Regions from separate parts of the Exiguobacterium sp. CH10 genome, predicted to be linked through region 3. Evidence: riboswitches for the same ligand, from Rfam matches in the RefSeq annotation. Region 3 holds a riboswitch; each other region holds the start of a gene.

Region 1 (4,743 bases), on a different contig from region 3:
ATCGTGACGAATCTTTACTATTAGATCTTGAAATGTCCCATGCTAGGAGGGAACGCATGAACCACTTTCGTAAGATGTCCGTGCTCGGTTGGAGTATATGGAGTGCCTTATTCATCTTCACCATCGCATTATTCGCATTGGATATCCTACACGCCCCAACAATCGATCCGCTGTCGTTTATTTTAATTTCATTGCTTGTCATCATTTTTCAACTCGACTCGATCGAAGTCAAAGGTGTGTACTTCACATTTTCTGAAAGTATCGTCTTAATTTTATTTTTATTCTTTGGATTTGAAACAGCACTCATCGTCAACCAAATCGGGTTGTTCATCTTTCAATTCGCCAACTTGAAACCGAAAGTCGCTATCCGTCGCTTCCGCTTCACGTATCCTTGGAATGCCATTACGGCGTACTTAGAAATCGTCATTCCGGCTGCTGTCTATCTCGCACTAGGTGGGGAGACCGGTCTCGACTTTTATTCGCAAGATTCGCTCGTGCCGCTTGCTGGATTGTTCCTTGCCATCTTCTTAAACACTGTATTTCAAAAATATCAGGTGAAATGGTGGTTCCGCGTCGACATCGCATTGAGCGATTTTATGAAAATCGCCTTCTACACGTACGTCGTCAGTTTGATTTTCATATTAGCGGCAGCGTTTTTCCGAGAGACCAACTTACTCGTCGTCAGTAGCATCGCCGCTGCGTTAACATTCTTCATTAAACGTCTCCTCATTCAAAAAGAGCGACAAGATGCATTTAAATCCTTGATTGAGCAATACGATGAAGCGAAAGAGGCCGTTTCCTTATCACAGAGCGAGGCGCAAGCCATCGAAGTGTTTTTAAGTCAATGCGAACAGCTGAATCATTATGATGAGGGGTATGTCGAGTTTAAATTGTTTGAACGCACCCTCTACTTTGACTTGAAGACGCGACAGCCCATCGATCGACCCATCGTCTTTACTTTGCTTGACATGAGTCAGCCAATCGAGCAAGTCCTCGACTATGAAATGCGCTTTGAATGGGATACTTCCCTTTCTGACGCTTTCCATGACGATTACCACAGCTTCGTTTCTGTTCGTTCGGAGGAAATCGAAGAGATTCGTACATGGATTGTCATGATGGGAGAACCTGTATACGGTTATCCAAAAATTATTCAGCATGAGATCATCAAATTGTTAAAATCGTTCAACCGGACCATTAGCCGTTGTCACGAACGGGACCGCCTCTATACCGAGAGTCGGACGGACAGTTTAACGCTTCTCGCCAATGCGCGTGCGTTTTATGAATATGGCATTCAACAAATATCCGATATGTCGGTATATCCGATATCGGTCGCCATGCTCGATATTGATTTTTTCAAAAAAATCAACGATACGTACGGTCATCAGGTCGGGGACCATGTGTTACAAGAGTTTGGACGACGAATCCGTCAGGTGCTTCGTCCCGATGACTTTGCTGCACGTTATGGCGGCGAAGAATTTATTTTATTGCTCAATCATTGTGACATGAACCAAGCAATCGAAATCACGGAGCGAATTCGCAATCAAATCGAAGCGAAACCGTTTCTTGTCGACCACCATGAGATTTCTGTCACCGCGTCCATCGGGGTCGACACAATCGAAGCGTTCGGGAACAAGCGTCTCGATGATACGATTCGAAACGCGGACCGTGCCCTGTATGTTGGTGGAAAATATGCAGGACGTAACCGCGTGGCGCACTTCAACAATTTAACGACGTAAACTCCCCTTTCTCACATCGAATTGGGGAGTTTTTAGGTTGACAACTAGATTTGAAACAGGTACGTTAGGGAACGTGTTTGATAATAGGATAACTTAACTTTTTATCGAGAGAGACGGAGGGACTGGCCCTATGAAGTCTCGGCAGCGGGGAACCTGTGCCAAATCCAGCGGACATACGTCCGAAAGATGAAAAGGTATTTCACACGAAGGACCTTTTTCTCAAGAAAAAGGTCCTTTTTATTTTTTAGTGAGGTGATTATTTTGGAACAACCAACAGCAAACAAGTGGGCACTTCTGCCGTTACTCGTCTTCTTGCTCTTTTTCATCGGGGCGGGTGTCTACTATGGAGACTTTTATAAGTTTCCGGTCCTCGTCGCAGCCATCATCGCCTTGATGGTTGCAGCATTCATGACAAAAGGAAGCGCCACACAAACCGTGGAACGCATCGCACAAGGTGCCGGAAATCCGGGAATCATCATTATGATTTTTATTTTCTTACTGGCCGGTGCCTTTTCAACTGTAGCTGAATCCATCGGGGCAATCGATGCGACGGTTAACGCCGCGTTGACGCTCTTACCGCCATCTCTCTTATTGAGTGGGCTATTCGTCATTGCCGCTTTTATTTCGATGGCAATGGGCACGTCAACTGGTACGATTGCGGCACTTGCACCAATCGCTCTTGGTATTCATGAAGAGAGTGGTGTAAACGTCGCGATCGCTGCCGCGGCAGTTGTCGGCGGAGCCATGTTCGGAGATAATCTCTCATTCATCTCGGACACGACCATCGCTGCCGTAAGGACACAACGGACGAACATGCGTGATAAGTTCCGGACGAACTTCTGGATCGTGTTACCAGCTGCCATCATCACGACGATTTTACTCGCGGTCTTGTCAAACGGTGAATCGACGGTCGATGTCGCCGCATTCGAATGGTACAAACTCATTCCGTATCTCGCGGTCATCGGACTGGCGTTAACGGGACTGAACGTCATTCTCGTCTTGTTAGGCGGGATCACGCTAACCGGAATCATCGGTCTTCTCGACGGAAGCTTATCCGTCACAGCATTTGTGACCGCTATCGCCGATGGCATGGTCGGTATGGCCGAAATCTCGTTCTTGACGTTACTCATGGGCGGCCTCGTCGGTCTTATTTCGCACAACGGTGGACTCACGTATTTGCGTGATGCATTGACATCACGGATTCAAAAACGTGCTGGTGCCGAGTGGAGTATCGCTGGTCTCGTCAGTGCGACGAACGTGGCGACGGCGAACAATACGATTTCCATTCTCGTAGCCGGACCACTTGCCGCGAATATTGCCGACGAATATGACATCGAACGGAAGAAATCAGCTAGTGTGCTCGATATCTTCTCATGTGGTGTACAAGGGATTCTCCCATACGGAGCGCAACTTCTTATCGCCGCAGAGTTGACGAAGACCGCTTCGCCGGACCTCGTCCCGTTCATGCTTTATCCGTTCCTCCTCTTTATCTGCGGAGGAATTGCCATCGCATTCAATTTCCCGCGTTTTAAAAAGCAGTCTTAAGCGAAAACACCCCTTTATTCAAAGGGGTGTTTGTCGTTTGGTCACCATTTCTTGTTTCAATTGCTCGTTGCGTTTCTTGAAAGCACGTCGTTTGAGCACTTCTTCTAGTCCTCGACTGATGGCCCACAACGCGACCAAAAGCAGACCGAGCATCGATAAACGAAACGGGCTTTGGATAAATTCTTCCCATTGATCCCCGATGACCGAGAAAATGACGACGACGAGTAGTTTCCCGAATCCCGCCGCCAAAATGAACGTACGGAGCGGCATCTGAATGAGCGCCAGCAAATAGGTGATCAAACTGACTGGGATGAACGGGAGTGAATACAAGAACCCGAGTGAGATCGGACTCATATGGTTGATTCGTTCTAACCAATAGACCGCCGCTTTATGTTTCTCGAGCCAGCGCGTCATCGGTTTACGAAACACATATCGGACCGCTGCGAAGACGACAATCGTTCCGAGTAAGTTCCCGATCCACGATAAAAGGACCCCTAACAAAAAACCATATGTTGCCGCATTCGCTGAAATGATTAAAACGAGTGGCAAAAACGGAAAGATCGCTTCTAAAAACGGAGCGCCGAGTCCGGCCCAAGGACCGCCAGGCAAACTTTGAAGCCATTCGATTAATTGGATGATGTACTGTTGGAGAGAAGTGAGCATAGTCGTTCCACCTTCAACTTTCGTTACTACTACTCTAATACCCGAATTCGATTTGCAAGACGCATCTCCCTGCATTCGTCAAAAAAAATTAAAAACCATTTGCGAAAATTCGTCGTGATATTTATCATATAATAATGGACTTGTGGTTGCAGGCAAGTCTATTCGTCGAACGACACAACCCAACGTTCGTTTTCCTGCAAAAAACTGAACACAGGGGAGCAACACAACATGGAAACAAAACCAATGCGGGTCTTGCTGTACTATAAGTACGTCAACATCGAAGACCCAGAAACACTCACGCAAGAACATTTGAAGTATTGTAAAGACCTCGGCATCAAAGGACGCATCTTGATTTCCTCCGAAGGAATCAACGGGACGTGCTCTGGTACTTGGGAACAAACTGAGCAATACATGAACGACTTGAAAGCAAACCCACTCTTCAGCGATATCGAGTTCAAAATCGATGAAGTCGAAGAGCATGCGTTCAAGAAAATTTTTGTCCGTCACAAGAAAGAGCTCGTGACGTGGCGCTTTGATGGTGAGTTTGATGTACCGAAACAACACGGTGCATACCTCGAACCAGCAGAATGGAAAGAGATGATGAATCGTGATGATGTCGTCATCCTCGACGTTCGTAACAACTACGAGTACGAACTTGGTCACTTTAAAAACGCGATCAAAATCGATGTAGAGGCTTCACGTTACATGCCAGAATGGCTCGAAGAGAACAAGGACCTCTACGAAGGGAAAACACTTCTCACTTACTGTACTGGTGGCGTCCGTTGCGAGAAATTTACAG
Region 2 (4,743 bases), 680 kb from region 3:
CAGTCAATCCGACCGATTGGTCACGGACGACAATTACCTCGTACTCGTCTTGGAGTCGGCGAATAAAGTTCTCACTAATCCGAGACGTGAACTGTAGCGGGTACACGATGACGATGACCCCTTTTCGTACTTCTTCATATGTCATGCTGCCGTCACCTCATTTATGGACTATGTGTATTGTATCAAAAAAACATCAGCCGCAACTGATGTTTGAAGAAAATCCGTCTGGAGGCTTAGCTCGGATGATATCGTAAATGAATGAGTTCCATCGGTTGGTCGTATACCTCTTCTTGGATTCGATTCACTTCTTTAAACGATTGATGCAAAAGGAAGGCAATCGCTTGGTCATTTGAATTTTCAACGTACACTTCCATCGGTTGTGTTTTTTTCGATTGGAGATAGTTTAAAAAGGCTGCCCCATATCCGTTCCGGTGAAAATCAGGATGAAGATAAAGTCGAAGCATCTCCCACATGTCACCGCGATCGATGGCATGACAAAATCCGATGACATCTTCTTCGAACTCGCCGACGATAAAATATTGCTCTCGTGCTTCTTCACTCGAATTGATCGCTCGAACAATCTCTTCTTGTCGATAAGCGCGCTCCATCGCTTTCAAACGATTTAAATCATCCTCTGAAATCGTCGCAAGTGCAATCGTTCGAATTAATGCTGCATCTTCTGGAACTGCTTCCCTCATGTTCATGACAGCTTCCCCCTTTTGGCCAATCTATTTGTATCATTCCCTATCGTCACGTTTTTATCCTGCCATTCGTTTCTTTTTCGTGACGATTCATAAGAAAACGTTATGTCCGCAATCGACTAGGGTATAACACTAGCAATGCCAATCACATGAAGGAGTGGAACAACATGGAACCAAAATTAGAGCATGACCCGAAAGTCGAACAAACAGAGAATCCGAACCGTCAATTCGACCAATTGGATGCTGGGGGCCCAAAGATCAGCGTTGTGACCGGGATGTTACTCGGTGCCCTCGTCGGTGGTCTCCTCGCCTTACTTAGCTCTTCGAATCGAGAGCAGACGAAACAATCGCTTACGAATGCAAAATCTTCGGTCGGAGGCATCGTGAACGAAGTCAAACAAGATCCAGCCGGGAAAGCATCTCAAGTCATTGAACAAGTAAAGACCGCTTCTGGCAAGATTCAGGAAGTCTCAACAGACGTCCAAAACGTATATGAAAAAGTTGTCGGAGAAGTCGATACGGTCAAAGAAGACGTCAATAAAATCGTCGAGACGGCTCAAGAAGCCAAATCAGATTTACAAGACATCGGTGAAAAAGTCGTCGAAGCGAAGGATACCGCGCTTGGACAAGAAAACACTTCAACTGATTCGTCATCGAATGATCATAAACAGACACCTCCAACGACTTGAACCTAAAAAAACGACCTTTCCGCGGAAAGGTCGTTTTTGTTGTTTACGCGAAACGCTTCGCGCCTTCTTCAAGAACTGCTGCTTTATCTGTTTGCTCCCATGGGAGTTCGATATCTGTACGACCGAAGTGACCGTAAGCTGCTGTTTGCTTGTAGATTGGACGGCGAAGGTCAAGCATCTTGATGATGCCTGCTGGACGGAGGTCGAAGTTCTCACGAACGAGTTCGACGAGCTCTGTTTCGCTCAATTTACCAGTGCCGAACGTATCGACAGCGATTGATACTGGATGTGCTACCCCAATCGCGTAAGCGAGTTGAACTTCTGCTTTATCCGCAAGTCCTGCTGCAACGATGTTTTTCGCTACATAACGAGCTGCGTATGCTGCCGAACGGTCAACTTTTGTAGGATCTTTACCAGAGAATGCGCCACCGCCGTGACGTGCGTATCCACCGTACGTATCAACGATGATTTTACGTCCTGTAAGACCTGCATCTCCTTGTGGTCCACCGATTACGAAGCGACCAGTCGGGTTGATGAAGTATTTTGTTTCAGCATCGATGAGTTCAGCCGGGATGACTGCTTCGATGACATACTTTTTCAAGTCTTCTTGAATTTGCTCGAGCGTGATCTCTTCTGCGTGTTGTGTCGAGATGACGATTGTATCGATACGAACAGGGTTGTTGTCCTCATCGTACTCAACCGTTACTTGCGTCTTACCATCCGGACGGAGGTAATCAAGCATACCGTTCTTACGAACTTCAGCAAGACGACGTGACAATTTGTGCGCCAATGAGATCGGAAGCGGCATGAGTTCAGGTGTCTCGTTTGTCGCGTATCCGAACATGAGACCTTGGTCACCTGCTCCGATTGCATCAAGTTCCTCTTCAGTCATCTGACCTTCACGTGCTTCAAGAGCTTGGTCAACACCTTGCGCGATGTCTACTGATTGCTCGTCAATCGACGTCAAGACTGCACATGTTTCTGCGTCGAAACCATATTTCGCACGTGTGTATCCGATTTCACGGATTGTTTCACGGACAACTTTCGGGATATCCACGTAAGTTGACGTTGTGATTTCACCAGCTACGAGTACAAGACCCGTTGTGACAGACGTTTCTGCCGCAACACGGGCATTCGGGTCTTCCGCTAAAATGGCATCCAAAATCGAGTCAGAGATCTGATCACAAATTTTATCTGGATGTCCTTCAGTAACCGACTCTGAAGTAAAAAGTCGACGGTTCAATTTTGACATTCAAAAAACCTCCTATAATAAGGGTGATATGTGGACGGTACTCGTTCCCCTTACGCGTTGCTTTGGGACGGTAATGAAAAAAACCTCCCCCGATGACATACATGGGGAAAGGTTGAATCGTTCTTCCTTACCCTCTTATCGTTCGAAGCTAATGGCTTCGCTTCAGGATAGCACCTTTTCCGCACAAGACTTCATGTCGGACGGTTGCTGGGCTTCGTAGGGCCTTGTTCCCTCCACCGCTCAGAATAAGAGTATCCGTTACGAAAACCATCATATAAATGACGCTCGATTATGTCAAGGGAATCAGACGAATTCGTTAAAGTTTTCACCGACTTGCAAAACATTTCTGTTTGTGAATCGTCAAACATTTTTTTAATTCGTTTCTGTTTTTTAACACCTTGTGATAAGAGAATGTGATAAACTGTCTTTGTAAGAAAGCGCTTACTTAGAGAGAAGAAACGCTTGTGTTTGATTAGTGTGTCACATATAATTAAAAATGTCATACTGATTAATCGTAATCGCGGAAGTATGCGGATTTCATCCACATCTATTTAGGGGAAAGGTGGGATTCAGGATGGCGACAACGCTCCTGAAAATCGAAGAATTAATTAATGGTGCCGACATGAAACGGAACTTGACGGTTCCAGAATTGGTGGAAGAAGCCATCCAAAATGGTGAAGGTGTACTGACAAAAGACGGGGCTTTATCTGTCAGCACCGGTGCTTTTACCGGACGGTCACCGAAAGACAAATTCGTCGTACAAGATGAAGTCAGCAACAACCTTGTCGATTGGGGAAAAGTGAACCAACCGATCGCAGAAGAGAAGTTTTCAGCACTTCTCGACAAAGTACTCAACCATTTAGAAAAGAAAGACAAACTTTATTACCTCGAAGCGTCTGCTGGTGCCGATGAGCACTATACGTTACCGGTCCGTGCCATCACGGAATATGCATGGCATAGTCTGTTCGCTAAACAGCTATTTCTACGCGAATGGCCAACGAAAGGTGCGTTCGATCCGTTCACTGTGATTTATGCACCGAGTTATAAAGCAGATCCTGCAGTGGATGGCACGAACTCAGAGACGTTCATTCTCGTTTCATTCGCCAAGCGCACAATTCTGATCGGGGGAACAGAATACGGTGGCGAAATTAAAAAATCAATCTTCTCCGTCATGAACTTCTTGCTACCTGAGCAAAACGTCTTATCGATGCACTGTTCGGCAAACGTCAACGATGCAAACGAAACGGCACTCTTCTTCGGGTTGTCGGGAACTGGGAAGACGACACTTTCAGCTGATCCACAGCGCCACTTAATCGGAGACGATGAGCATGGATGGTCACCGGATGGGGTCTTCAACATTGAAGGCGGTTGCTACGCGAAGACGATCAACCTTTCGCGTGAGAACGAACCACAAATCTATGATGCAATCCGTTTCGGTTCATTGATTGAAAACGTCGTATTGAATGAAGATCGTACGCCGGACTACAAGAACATTTCCTTGACTGAAAATACGCGTGCGGCATATCCGATTGAATTCATCGACAACGCGATGCTCCCATCACGTGCCGGTCATCCAAATACGATCGTCTTCTTGACGGCCGATGCGTATGGTGTCTTGCCACCAATCAGCAAACTGACGAAAGAACAGGCGATGTATCACTTCTTGTCTGGTTATACGTCTAAGCTTGCCGGTACGGAGCGAGGAGTCACAGAACCACAAGCGACGTTCTCGACTTGCTTCGGTTCACCGTTCCTTCCGCTCGCTCCAGAGCGTTATGCGGATATGCTCGGTAAATTGATTGAAGAACACGATGTGGATGTCTACCTCGTCAACACGGGCTGGACAGGTGGAGCATACGGCGAAGGTTCACGTATGAAACTCGCCTATACGCGTGCGATGGTCAATGCCGCCGTCAACGGTCAGCTTCGTGATGTGGAGACGATGAAACATGACATCTTCAATGTCGAGATTCCTGTAGCCATCGATGGTGTACCGAGTGACGTGCTCAATCCGCGAGATACGTGGAGCGACCCAGCTCGTTACGACCTAGAGGCAAAAGCACTCGCCATGAAATTTAAAGAAAACTTCACTCGCTTTACG
Region 3 (4,743 bases):
CGGGATATCCGCATGGTTCTCGACAATCGGGATCCGGACAATTGCCGCTTCCTCCCAATGGCCGAGTGCCTTGATGATTTCTTGACCCGTGAACGTAACATGACCTTTTGCTGCATAAAGCTCCGAGATGACGTTATTGTCGACCGTATGCACGTGAAGGGAACAGGTTGCGTTCGTGTTGTTAAAGATTTCGACGTGTAGCAACGTCTCCGCGGACGGTTTGCCTGACTGTTCTCCAATCAATTGACCGGTCGCATCGACGAGAACGAAGTCTTCATCCGTACGCTTTCGTTTATCACGACCGCTTGCTGTCACGAGGAACGTCAGCGGGTCGTCCGATACGCGGATTGCCAGGTTGCCGCTCGTGCCGGGGAACCAGTCCCGTGCGGCGAGCTCGTCTTTAATGTCGGCAAGTTCGACCCATCGTTCTTGTACAGTCATACGTTCACTCCTTTCGTATAAGCTGAAATGTCATGGAATGTCTCGAACGGAACATAGTGAATTCCTTCCGCCTCGCATAGCGAAATCAGTTGACCGCGCGCATACACGACGTCGGCGCGTTTGGCGATTTCAAAATCGGTGACGGAATCCCCGATCACGATTAACGTGTCGGTAGGTGAGACGATCTGTCGGGCAATCGTCGGCTTGCAACATCCGCAATCATTCGAACAATGAACATCACATGAATGAGGCCATGTGACGCGCGCTGTCGCTTCTGAAAAATCAACGTGATTGCAGTAGATGTGTTCCGGTGCGACATGACCTTCTAGAATCGGATGGACGAAAAAGTCCATGCCTCCACTGACGACATCAAATCGAAAACCCTGTGATTGTATCTCTTGCAAAAACTCGACAAACCCCGCTCGAAGCGTGATGGTCGACTGCAGAAAGTCGCGATACAAAGTCTCCTGATGGCTCGGGAGCAGGCTGAACATCTGACCGACGCCTTCTCGAATGGAGAGCGTTTGGTTCAAAACACCATCTTTGAGTTCGACCCATTCAGGTGGGGCGAAGCGTCGCATCAACACGATGATGTTATCTTCTTCCGTGATGGTTCCGTCGAAATCACAGATGACGTGCGTACTCATCGCGCACCCCACGCATTCAGCGCAGTCGATAACGCATCGGTCTCGCTCGTTTTACCGATTACCTGATCGATTGCTTGGCGGAACGCCCTCGCTCCAGCAACCGCACCGTCGGGATGCCCATGAATCCCACCGCCTGCATTGATGACGACATCCGTTCCGAAGTCACGAATCAAATCCGGAACGAGTCCTGGGTGAATCCCGGCAGACGGGACAGTCAGAATCGGTTTCGTCCAATGGGATTCCGTCGCATACGTTTGAATCTGTTGTGTTTCGTCTTTCGGTGTCGAGAGTGAACCATATGGCGACGGGAAGAGCGTCAAGTCCGCCCCGGCGAGTCGAATCAGTTTCCCAAAGAGGAGGGAATGACGAATCGATCCGGTCAACGCTCCCGCAAAAGCAGGATGTGCCAAAATCGGGACGTGAATCTCAGGGTCTTTGGCGAGCTCTCGTAACACGTCAAGCCCGTACGTATACACGTTGAACAAAAATGCGGTCGCGCCTGCCTCGATCAAACGTTTTGCCTGATCGCGTAAGGTGAAAACGGGTCCGCTCAACGTGACGGCGTATAGAACGGAACGACCCGTCAATTCTTGATGTTCTTGAATGATCGATGCTCCAATTCGAGCCCGTTCGAGCGATGGGGTGAGCGGATTGTCATATAAAATCTCATCGTCTTTGACGAGGTCGATTCCGCCGTTGAATTGGTCACGGAGCTGTGTCGCCAAAAAGTCGAGATCCCGGCCGATGACACCTTTGAAGATGCTCATGGCGAGCGGTCGGTCGTGTACTCGAAGGATGTCGCGGACACCTTCAACGCCGAATGCGGCACCAGGAAAGTCCGATGCGAGCTCGTCCGGGAGCGTTAGGTCGACAAGTTGGACGCTTGGGTCGAGCGACAGCTTTCCGAATGTCGTCGTCAGAATGGACGAAAAGTCCGGTGTCACATTATGTAGCGGGTAACGAATCGAGAAGCGACTCGTCGTTTCCTGTTGGGAGATATCAATGACCTCACCGCGGAATGCCTGTAGTTGATGCTGTTCGAGATGGTTCAATTCGGTCCATGTCCCGACGGTCAGCTCATGTGCGATTTTCTCAGCCACGCGTTCGACGTGATCGGTATGTTTGATTTCATAAGTTGCGATGACTCCCATAAGTTCCTCCTTTCAGGTCAAACAAAAAATGACCTCTTGGCTTGGCAAGAGGTCATTCGAAAACAATGAACTCTTATCTCTCAGCGATAGCTGCAAGAATTAGCACCGTGCCATTACTGGTCGGTTGCTGCGACATCATCGGGCTTGTCCCTCCGTCTGCTCTTGATAAGAATAGTTGTGAAGTTGTGAAATTTAATTGAATTTTTACATAGAATCGCTCACTCGTCAATTCCTTTTTTTGAGAAAAAAAGTTTAAAAATAATGTTTCTATATATGCGTGTCAAAAATAGGGAGTCGACCGAAAATAGAGGATTGACAACTAGCGTGCCTAATCCGTAATATTCGTCTCAACACGTCAAACACAATTACATCATTTACTCTTATCGCGAGTTGGCAGAGGGAATTGGCCCTACGACGCCGCAGCAACCGACCATTTGGCACGGTGCTACATCCACCAGACATATGTCTGAAAGATGAGAGGAACAACCAATTTGGGTGTGCCTCTTTCTCGCGGAGAAAGGGGCTTTTTTCATGCATAGAGTTAAGAAAGGGGAAAATCTTCATGGCTTATGAGGCGTTTACAGAACAAAGTGTCGTCGAACACGTTCGACAGTTGGGGTTACTAGAAGAGGGGATTGCAGAATGTGAGGAAATCGGAGATGGAAATTTAAATCTCGTCTTTCGCATTCGTCAAGGAGAAACGTCATTGATCGTGAAACAGGCGTTGCCGTATGCAAAAGTCGTTGGAGAGAGCTGGCCGCTCACGCTTGACCGTTCGTGGATCGAACAACTGGCACTCCGTGAGTTTTCAAAAGTCGTACCACAATTCGTACCAGATGTACTCGGTAGCGACCGTGAACTCGCCTATACGATTTTAGAAGATTTGTCAGCGTTTGAAATCGTCCGGACGGGTTTCCTAAAAGGAGAGAGCTATCCGAATTTGGCGCGTCACGTCGGTACATTCCTCGGGGAAACGTTGTTTGCGACATCTGACTATGCGAAAGGACCGCTCGCCAAGAAACAAATCGAAAAAGAGTATTACAATCCAGAGCTATGCGACATCACAGAAAAACTGATCTTCACTGACCCGTATCGTGATGCAGAATCGAATCAAATCGAAGCGGCTCTTCGTCCGGACGTGGAGCAACTGTGGTCAGACCTCGCCTTGAAAATTGAAGTGACGAAATTGAAGGTTGGGTTCGTGACAAAACACGAAGCGTTGCTACATGGGGATTTACATACAGGAAGCATTTTTGCGACTCGTCAAGAAACGAAAATCATCGATCCTGAGTTTGCGTTTTACGGTCCGTTCGGTTTTGACATCGGTCAAATCATCGCTCACTTGGTGTTCTCGACGTATGCACATCCGTTGAAGCGGTTCGAACGCTTCACAGAAGTGCTCACGGTCTGGGAGACGTTCGAAAAAACGTTCCGTACACGCTTCACACAGGCGGTCGAGCCATTCAACACAGTAGGATTCGTGGACGAACTGTTGCCATCGATTTTGAGTGATGCGATCGGCTACGCAGGCTGCGAATTGATTCGTCGGACGGTCGGTCTGGCGGGAGTCGCTGACTTGGAAACATTACCAGACGACCTTCGCATCGAACGGAAACGTCACGCCCTAGAACTTGGGACACGTCTCATCAAACAGCGCCATCAGATTCAATCGATCGACCAGCTGATCCCGGTCCTATCGGAGGTGCGGGTATGAGTGTGCAAAGTATTCATTTCGATGCCGACACCGAGGTGTTGACGATTTTAGATCAGACGCTGTTGCCGCAAGAAGAGCGCTATATCGAAGTGTTGACGCTCGAACAGGCCGAACAGGCGATCAAGTCGCTTCAAGTCCGGGGTGCGCCGGCCATCGCTTATTTTGGGGCGTTCGTCCTTGCGAAAGAAGCGTCACGCCTGCAAGACAATCCCTATTTTCATCTCCAATTGAATCAGGTTGGTCAACGGTTGATTGCGACAAGACCAACAGCGGTCAACTTACAACATGTCATCGAATCACTCCTTCGACTGAATGTGGGGGAGGACTTTGAACAGATTGCAAAAGCCGTCAAAGCGCGTGCGATTGAAATCTATGAACAAGACGTGGCCACGTATCGCACGATTGGTGAGCATGCGTTGACCGTGTTACCTGCTGGTGGGAACGTGTTGACGATTTGTAACGCCGGTGCCATTGCGACGTCACGATACGGTACCGCGCTTGCTCCGTTCTATGTCGGAAAAGAACGAGGCATCCCGTTTCGCGTATTCGCGTCGGAAACTCGTCCACTGCTTCAAGGGGCACGGTTGACGGTATGGGAGCTCGACCGGGCAGACATCGACGTCACATTGATCACGGACAACATGGCCGCATGGACGATTCAGACGAAACAAATCGATGCCATCATCGTCGGGGCGGACCGTATCACCCGTACCGGTCATACGGCCAACAAGATCGGGACACTCCAACTCGCGATTTTGGCGAAGCATTACGGCATCCCGTTTTATGTGGC

The links. A riboswitch is a leader RNA that binds a small molecule or an ion and turns the genes downstream of it on or off. The one in region 3 is predicted to bind S-adenosylmethionine.
Region 1: it holds a riboswitch for S-adenosylmethionine, as region 3 does, so the genes downstream of both, KNP04_RS11925 (Na+/H+ antiporter NhaC family protein) here and KNP04_RS05940 (2,3-diketo-5-methylthiopentyl-1-phosphate enolase) in region 3, are expected to answer to the same signal.
Region 2: it holds a riboswitch for S-adenosylmethionine, as region 3 does, so the genes downstream of both, metK (methionine adenosyltransferase) here and KNP04_RS05940 (2,3-diketo-5-methylthiopentyl-1-phosphate enolase) in region 3, are expected to answer to the same signal.

The regions. Positions count from the first base shown of each region.
Region 1 is NZ_JACSKO010000003.1:286,524-291,266, reverse strand. Features, by position in the region: gene KNP04_RS11930 (GGDEF domain-containing protein) at 57-1,736, shown strand; SAM riboswitch class I at 1,835-1,929, shown strand; gene KNP04_RS11925 (Na+/H+ antiporter NhaC family protein) at 1,923-3,281, shown strand; gene KNP04_RS11920 (TVP38/TMEM64 family protein) at 3,300-3,944, opposite strand; gene trhO (oxygen-dependent tRNA uridine(34) hydroxylase TrhO) at 4,173-4,743, shown strand, end outside.
Region 2 is NZ_JACSKO010000001.1:508,737-513,479, forward strand. Features, by position in the region: gene KNP04_RS02650 (alpha/beta hydrolase) at 1-145, opposite strand, end outside; gene KNP04_RS02655 (GNAT family N-acetyltransferase) at 234-704, opposite strand; gene KNP04_RS02660 (hypothetical protein) at 869-1,390, shown strand; gene metK (methionine adenosyltransferase) at 1,434-2,642, opposite strand; SAM riboswitch class I at 2,775-2,894, opposite strand; gene pckA (phosphoenolpyruvate carboxykinase (ATP)) at 3,217-4,743, shown strand, end outside.
Region 3 is NZ_JACSKO010000001.1:1,187,134-1,191,876, reverse strand. Features, by position in the region: gene KNP04_RS05950 (methylthioribulose 1-phosphate dehydratase) at 1-441, opposite strand, end outside; gene KNP04_RS05945 (2-hydroxy-3-keto-5-methylthiopentenyl-1-phosphate phosphatase) at 438-1,088, opposite strand; gene KNP04_RS05940 (2,3-diketo-5-methylthiopentyl-1-phosphate enolase) at 1,085-2,239, opposite strand; SAM riboswitch class I at 2,310-2,411, opposite strand; SAM riboswitch class I at 2,617-2,719, shown strand; gene mtnK (S-methyl-5-thioribose kinase) at 2,802-3,953, shown strand; gene mtnA (S-methyl-5-thioribose-1-phosphate isomerase) at 3,950-4,743, shown strand, end outside.